DNA from 2 places in the Shimwellia blattae DSM 4481 genome. Region 1 is predicted to be linked to the other one. Evidence: predicted binding sites of a transcription regulator. Region 1 holds the regulator's gene; the other holds the start of a gene.
The links. Region 1 encodes Fur, which represses iron uptake genes when iron is present. Its sites were predicted from a motif close to ATAATAATGAGAACNACTATCAA; they were not measured.
Positions count from the first base shown of each region.

Region 1 (3,426 bases):
ATTATCATCTGCGCCGTCACGACGATATTTTCGCCGCTATCCGGGCGGTGAGTGCCGCAGGCGTGACCACCCGCCACGATGCGGCGGCGATCATGCGTGAGCATATAAAAGAAGAAGGCGTTATCCAGTTTATTCTCAAGTCCTTTGTCCAGGGCGAGTGGCGCTTTAATGTGCCGGTGCTGTGGGACGCGTATGCCAGTATCGTCGGCTGGGACGATGTGCCCGCCTGGCCACACCCGGCCATGTTTATCTGCGGTGGCGACTCGCCCTATGTAAAACCCGAGTACCGCCCGGCTATTTTACGCCAGTTCCCCCAGGCTCAGGCCCACGTGATAGCCGGTACAGGCCACTGGGTTCATGCTGAAAAACCCGACGCGGTGCTGCGGGTGATCCGCCAGTTTCTCGCCGCCGGGCAGGAATCCGCCTAAAAACTCGCCGACTGATTTTCAGATTAGCCTTACGCGTTGGCGCGCCCTGCTCCCTGTTGTATGATGGCGCGCTGATTAATACGCCCGGGCTTAATGCTCCGTCGCCTGTTTCCCCTGGCAATATTCTTTATCATGGCAAAAGAACAAACGGACCGGACGACACTCGATCTGTTCGCAGACGAACGTCGCCCGGGTCGACCGAAAACCAATCCGTTATCCCGTGACGAACAGTTACGCATAAATAAACGGAACCAGCTCAAACGCGATAAAAGCCGCGGGCTTAAGCGTGTGGAGTTAAAACTCAATAGTGACGCCGTGGATGCACTGAACCAGCTGGCAGAGGCACGCAGTATCAGCCGCAGCGAACTGATCGAAACCATGCTGATGGACTTACTCAGCGACACGTTACGCAAGACGCCCTCCCGGTAACAGAGAACCCGTCGTTCCCCGTTATCCGCCCCATGTTGCAGTCTGTGCACAAGGCGGTGATAGCAGTTTCCGCTGCAGGAGCTGTTCTGCTATCATTGACCAATCCATGGCATCAAGCAGCCACCCTATTTTAAGATTCAAGAGGTTATCTTACTCATGGCGATCGCAGGCATTTTCTTCGGCAGCGACACTGGCAACACCGAAAATATCGCAAAAATGATTCAGAAGCAGCTCGGTAAAGATGTGGCTGAGGTGCATGACATTGCTAAAAGCAGCAAAGAAGATCTGGAAGCGTTCGATATTCTGCTGCTCGGTATCCCGACCTGGTACTACGGTGAAGCGCAGTGTGACTGGGATGATTTCTTCCCTACCCTGGAAGATGTTGATTTTACCGGCAAACTGGTAGCGCTGTTTGGTTGTGGCGACCAGGAAGATTACGCAGAATATTTCTGCGATGCGCTGGGCACCCTGCGCGATATTATCGAGCCACGCGGGGCGACTATCGTCGGCCACTGGTCAACAGAAGGCTACCACTTTGAAGCCTCTAAAGGTCTGGTGGATGATAACCACTTCGTGGGCCTGGCTATCGATGAAGACCGCCAGCCAGAGCTGACCCAGCAGCGCGTTGAAGCCTGGGTTAAGCAGGTTTCTGAAGAGATGCACCTGAGCGATATTATCAACGCCTGAGTGGTAGCGCGGCGCTGGCACCCACCCGCCAGTGCCGCCTGATTGTTTTGCCCGATAACAAGAATTGCTACAAGTTTTTAACTTTATATCAGAACGCGGTACAATGACGGTCGCTTTAATGAATGTTTTTTTCTTGTGAAGCAATACTGACATTCGTTTTCTGAAGGCTGTATTTGTGTGATGTTTCGCGGTTTTCATTTATAACCATCGGTTCTATAATGAAACCCATGCATCTTTTGTCGTACCCGCTTTTAACTCCCTCCGGGGGCTAAATCGTTAAGCAACAGGATAACTCCCGCATGACTGACAATAATAACGCGTTAAAGAAGGCTGGCCTTAAAGTCACACTTCCCCGGCTGAAAATCCTCGAAGTGTTACAGGAGCCTGCTAATCATCACGTCAGTGCGGAAGAGCTGTACAAACGACTGATCGATATGGGCGAAGAGATTGGCTTAGCCACCGTATACCGCGTGCTGAACCAGTTTGATGACGCGGGCATTGTTACCCGTCATAACTTCGAAGGTGGCAAATCGGTTTTTGAGCTGACCCAGCAGCATCACCATGACCATCTGATCTGTCTGGATTGCGGCAAAGTGATCGAATTCAGTGATGACTCCATTGAATCCCGCCAGCGTGAAATTGCGGCGCGTCATGGAATTCGCCTGACCAACCACAGTCTGTATCTGTATGGCCACTGCGCTGAGGGAGACTGCCGTGAGGATGAACACGCTCACGACGACTCTAAATAATCACGCTCAGTAAACATAACCGGGTGATACCCGGTTTTTTACCGACAAAAAAACGGTGGCCAGGCCACCGTTTTTCGTTGCGACTCAGCGTACCGTTGTCGCCCGGCTGGTACGTTTACCGTCCGGGCTGACAGTACGCACCATCACCTCACCGCTGACCTGCGGGCGGGCATTATCCTGATAGCGCTGCCACTGCTTTCCGCCATCTACCGAGTATTCAATACCAAGCCCCGGCAGGCTGACATTCGCCGCCAGCACCCCGGCTGCCACCTGCGCCCCTGGCACCGGCAGGCGGTATGCAAGCGTGGTTTTATCCACCTTCGCCAGCTCACGCTGCCCCAGCAGGTTTGCAAAACGCTCCCAGTCCTGGTGCAGCGCTTTGGTATCCACATGGTGCGTGACGCCCCCCTGATACTCTTTACCGGCCTGGAAAGGTTGCTCCCACCCGGCCTGGTGCCAGGCACGCTCCGCCATGGCAATCAGGCGCGGGAACAGGCGATATTCCAGCTCATCGTCTGTGCGCACCACCTCGCTCCAGAGCTGGGCGGAGATCCCGTGAGCGCCCGGCCAGGGTTTGTCTGACTTCGCCGCGAAGGTCATACCGTCGCGATCGACGGAGGTCTCCGCATTTTGCGGCAGGTTATTGGGGGCAAAGCTGAACAGCTTGCGCTCATCGGTAAAGCGTGTTCCCCAGTAATATCCCGGCTCTTGCGGATCCACTTCATAAGGGAAGTCGAGATAGACATAATCCGGGTTAGAGATGGTCACCTCATAGCCTTTGTTCGCCCAGTCATTGACCGAATCCGCCCCGCCCCAGTACAGGGTATCCCAGAAGTTCACCCCAACGCGTTTCGTGGCGAAGGCGCTGGCATCTTTGGCATCTTTGAGGCCGTCCTGCCAGGCCTGCATCTTCTCGATACCGTGCTTATTAACAATCTTGCTCACCTCCACGGCGAACCAGCTCGGCAGGTGCTCCAGATCGGCCACTTTGCCCTCTTTCAGCATGGTCTGGCACACCTGAGACTTCGCCCAGGGCTTGTCCTGTTTGCTGAGATCCAGCTGGCCTTTACCCGCTTCCGGTTTGTTCTTATCCGTATACCCCGGGCCGAGGTAGATATTTTTCGCCTCGTCGC
Region 1 is NC_017910.1:2,767,693-2,771,118, forward strand. Features, by position in the region: gene ybfF (esterase) at 1-428, shown strand, start outside; gene ybfE (LexA regulated protein) at 561-857, shown strand; gene fldA (flavodoxin FldA) at 1,014-1,544, shown strand; gene fur (ferric iron uptake transcriptional regulator) at 1,844-2,293, shown strand; gene EBL_RS13015 (beta-N-acetylhexosaminidase) at 2,378-3,426, opposite strand, start outside.

Region 2 (3,426 bases), 1.5 Mb from region 1:
TTACACAGTGCGCTGTGCCTCTATGCTTGTCTGGTGTGTCTGACTTTTCAGTCTGATAGTTCCATTCAAAAAACAAAGTGTCAATAGAGTGTTAAAAACGTATTTTTAAGGTTAACTTACAATGCGTAAATTAAGATGAAATACTCTTAGAAAAGATATGGTGCATAATAAATGCCACTACGTCATAGCCGTTATTTTTCGTGGTATTTATAAACAGACACTAAAAAATCTCAGGCTGTTTACGCGAATGACCAGGAGTATTTATTTCCTGTTCGGATTATTATTGTCATGCCATCGCACTAATTGATCAAATGCGCAGTAAACTTAATAAAAACCATTAAGATCCGGGAAGATTTTTGGCCACTGAAGATAATACACAGGGTTTAACTATTTGTGCGATAACAGCATGACAGCGGCCACATTTTTATAAAAACAAACTTCCTAATACAAAGGATTATTTTCCTGGTAAGAAGCAAACTGCTACCAGTTACAGGCAGTACACCACGTTCGTTATTCACACTTATTTTACCTGACATCCAATTGCGCAACATTTTTTAACATATTCGGATTTTTCCAGTTATACCTTATTTCTATAATTTCCGGCTCCTTTTAGCACCCGTTGACATAACAGGAAGGCGAATGAAATGATAAAAAATGATACCAGGGGAAGAAGGGAGAAAACGGGAAATGGGGCTCAATACGGAACTGAAAAAATTGTTCTGCAGCAGTTGCCCACAGCACTGTTCTGTACGGCCAGAGGTGTCCCCTCAGACCGCATACTGTACCAGCCCCTGCTTTTGCCTGTGGCCTGAGGATAACCTGTATTTTAACCGTGGCATTATTGAAGGATTACTGACAGACAACAACCATGCCATGCTTAATGGGTATATTTTTATCGATTTTTCCATCACCAATCTGCATATTTTTACAGATGATGCGTGGATAACATTTTTATCTAAGTCCGGCTTGAGGATCATACTCATCAGCGACAGGCACCTGCAGCCGCTGGCGAATTTCCTGTTTAAATTACACCGGCCGATCTCCGCCATTATCTACCATGATGATGAGCTGTCCGTCACCAGTGATAAAATAAGAAAAATTTTTGTCGGCTACATTGATCTTCACACCCGGGGCCCCACCATGACACAAACAGAATTCATTATATTAGGGAAATTCATCAACGGTATGACTGCCCGGCAAATCGCCGAAACGATGGATTTAAACATCCGCCACGTTTATGCCTGCAAGCAACGTATTGAAAAACACCTAGGAAATAAACTTAACCGCCTGTATATCAATGCCCGCACTATTAGCTGACCACGGTATTAATAATAACAACTCCCTGATGTGAACCACATTGTCCGATGCCAACACCAGGTTTTTTATAAAATGGCCCGCCACGGCTGTGTATTTCCCTGGCCGGGTGGCCGATATAAATAAGAATATAACAAAGAAAAAAAGCGAGCTTATGCTCGCTTTTTTACATCAGGCAGGATTATTTTTTAGCAGCAAAACGGGCTGCAGCTTCATCCCAGTTCACCACGTTCCAGAACTCTTTAATGTAGTCCGGGCGGCGGTTCTGGAATTTCAGGTAGTAAGCATGCTCCCAGACATCCAGGCCAACAATCGGGAAGCCGGAAGCACCAGAAATGGCTTCACCCATCAGCGGGCTGTCCTGGTTAGCCGTGGAGACCACTGCCAGCTTATCGCCTTTCAGCACCAGCCACGCCCAGCCGGAACCAAAACGGGTGGCAGCGGCTTTTTCAAACTCTGCTTTGAAGGCATCGACAGAGCCGAAATCACGCTCAATGGCGGCTTTCAGATCGCCCTGCAGCGTGGTGCCTTTTTTCAGCCCCTTCCAGAACAGGCTGTGGTTCGCATGGCCACCGGCATTGTTACGCAGCGCGGTTTTTTTATCCGCAGGCAGTTGATCCAGTTTGGTGATCAGCTCCTCAACCGGCAGGCTGGCAAACTCCGGCAGGCTTTCCAGCGCAGCGTTAGCGTTATTCACATACGCCTGGTGGTGCTTGCTGTGGTGGATTTCCATGGTCTGTTTGTCGAAGTGCGGCTCCAGTGCGTCATAAGCGTACGGCAGGGATGGCAGTGTATAACTCATAATCATCTCCAGATTGTCGGGCGGCAGAGGTTGTTAACGCCGCGTAAGCAGTCTGGTCATTATAATTATTTAAATGATATTGAAAATGATTATCAATGCCTCGTTTTTTATAAGGTTATCACCCCCCGCAAAACGCCAGATTTGTGAATACCGACAGGGGATTCCTCCGCTCTTTGCCACCCTTACCCGCCTGGCGGCAACGGTATAAAGGTTATGCTGCTGGTGAATTTTTACACTCATCGTACCGGGGTTTGTGGCCCCGAACCCATTCGACATATGAGGATATAAGAATGAGTAACGCAATTACGATGGGTATTTTGTGGCACCTCATTGGCGCGGCCAGCGCCGCCTGCTTTTACGCTCCGTTTAAAAAAGTACAAAAATGGTCATGGGAGACCATGTGGTCCATTGGCGGGATAGTCTCCTGGATAATTCTGCCCTGGGCCGTCAGCGCCGCCCTGTTACCGAACCTGCTGGATTACTACACCTCGTTTAGCGCATCGACCCTGCTGCCGGTGTTTTTATTCGGCGCCATGTGGGGCATTGGCAATATTAACTATGGCCTGACCATGCGCTACCTCGGCATGTCGATGGGGATTGGTATCGCCATTGGTATTACGCTGATTGTCGGCACCCTGATGACCCCAATTCTGAACGGCCAGTTTGGCGTACTGGTGGGCACCCCCGGCGGGCAAATGACGCTCCTCGGGGTGCTGATTGCGCTTATCGGGGTGGCGATTGTGACCCGGGCCGGGCAGCTAAAAGAGCGCAAAATGGGCATCAAAGCCGAAGAGTTCAACCTCAAAAAAGGGCTTATGCTGGCGGTGATGTGCGGTATTTTTTCCGCCGGGATGTCTTTTGCCATGAACGCCGCCAAACCCATGCATGAAGCCGCCGCCGCGCTGGGGGTGGATCCGCTGTATGTGGCGCTGCCAAGTTATGTGGTGATCATGGGCGGTGGTGCCGTCATTAACCTGGGTTACTGCTTTATCCGCCTGGCGCGGGTGCCGTCGCTCTCGGTCAGGGCGGATTTCTCCCAGGCCCGGGGGCTGATTATTACCAACGTGCTGCTCTCTGCCCTGGGCGGGTTAATGTGGTATCTGCAGTTCTTCTTCTATGCCTGGGGCCATGCGCGGATCCCGGCCCAGTATGATTATATGAGCTGGATGCTGCACATGAGCTTCTATGTGCTGTGCGGCGGTCTGGTCGGGCTGGTGCTTAAGGAGTGGAATAACGCCGGTCGCCAGCCAGTGCGTGTGCTGAGCCTGGGTTGCGTGGTGATTATTATCGCGGCCAATGTCGTGGGGCTG
Region 2 is NC_017910.1:89,531-92,956, reverse strand. Features, by position in the region: gene EBL_RS00405 (helix-turn-helix transcriptional regulator) at 655-1,317, shown strand; gene sodA (superoxide dismutase [Mn]) at 1,496-2,116, opposite strand; gene rhaT (L-rhamnose/proton symporter RhaT) at 2,407-3,426, shown strand, end outside.
Region 2: the regulator Fur is predicted to act here: its motif matches at 2,190-2,212, upstream of sodA (superoxide dismutase [Mn]).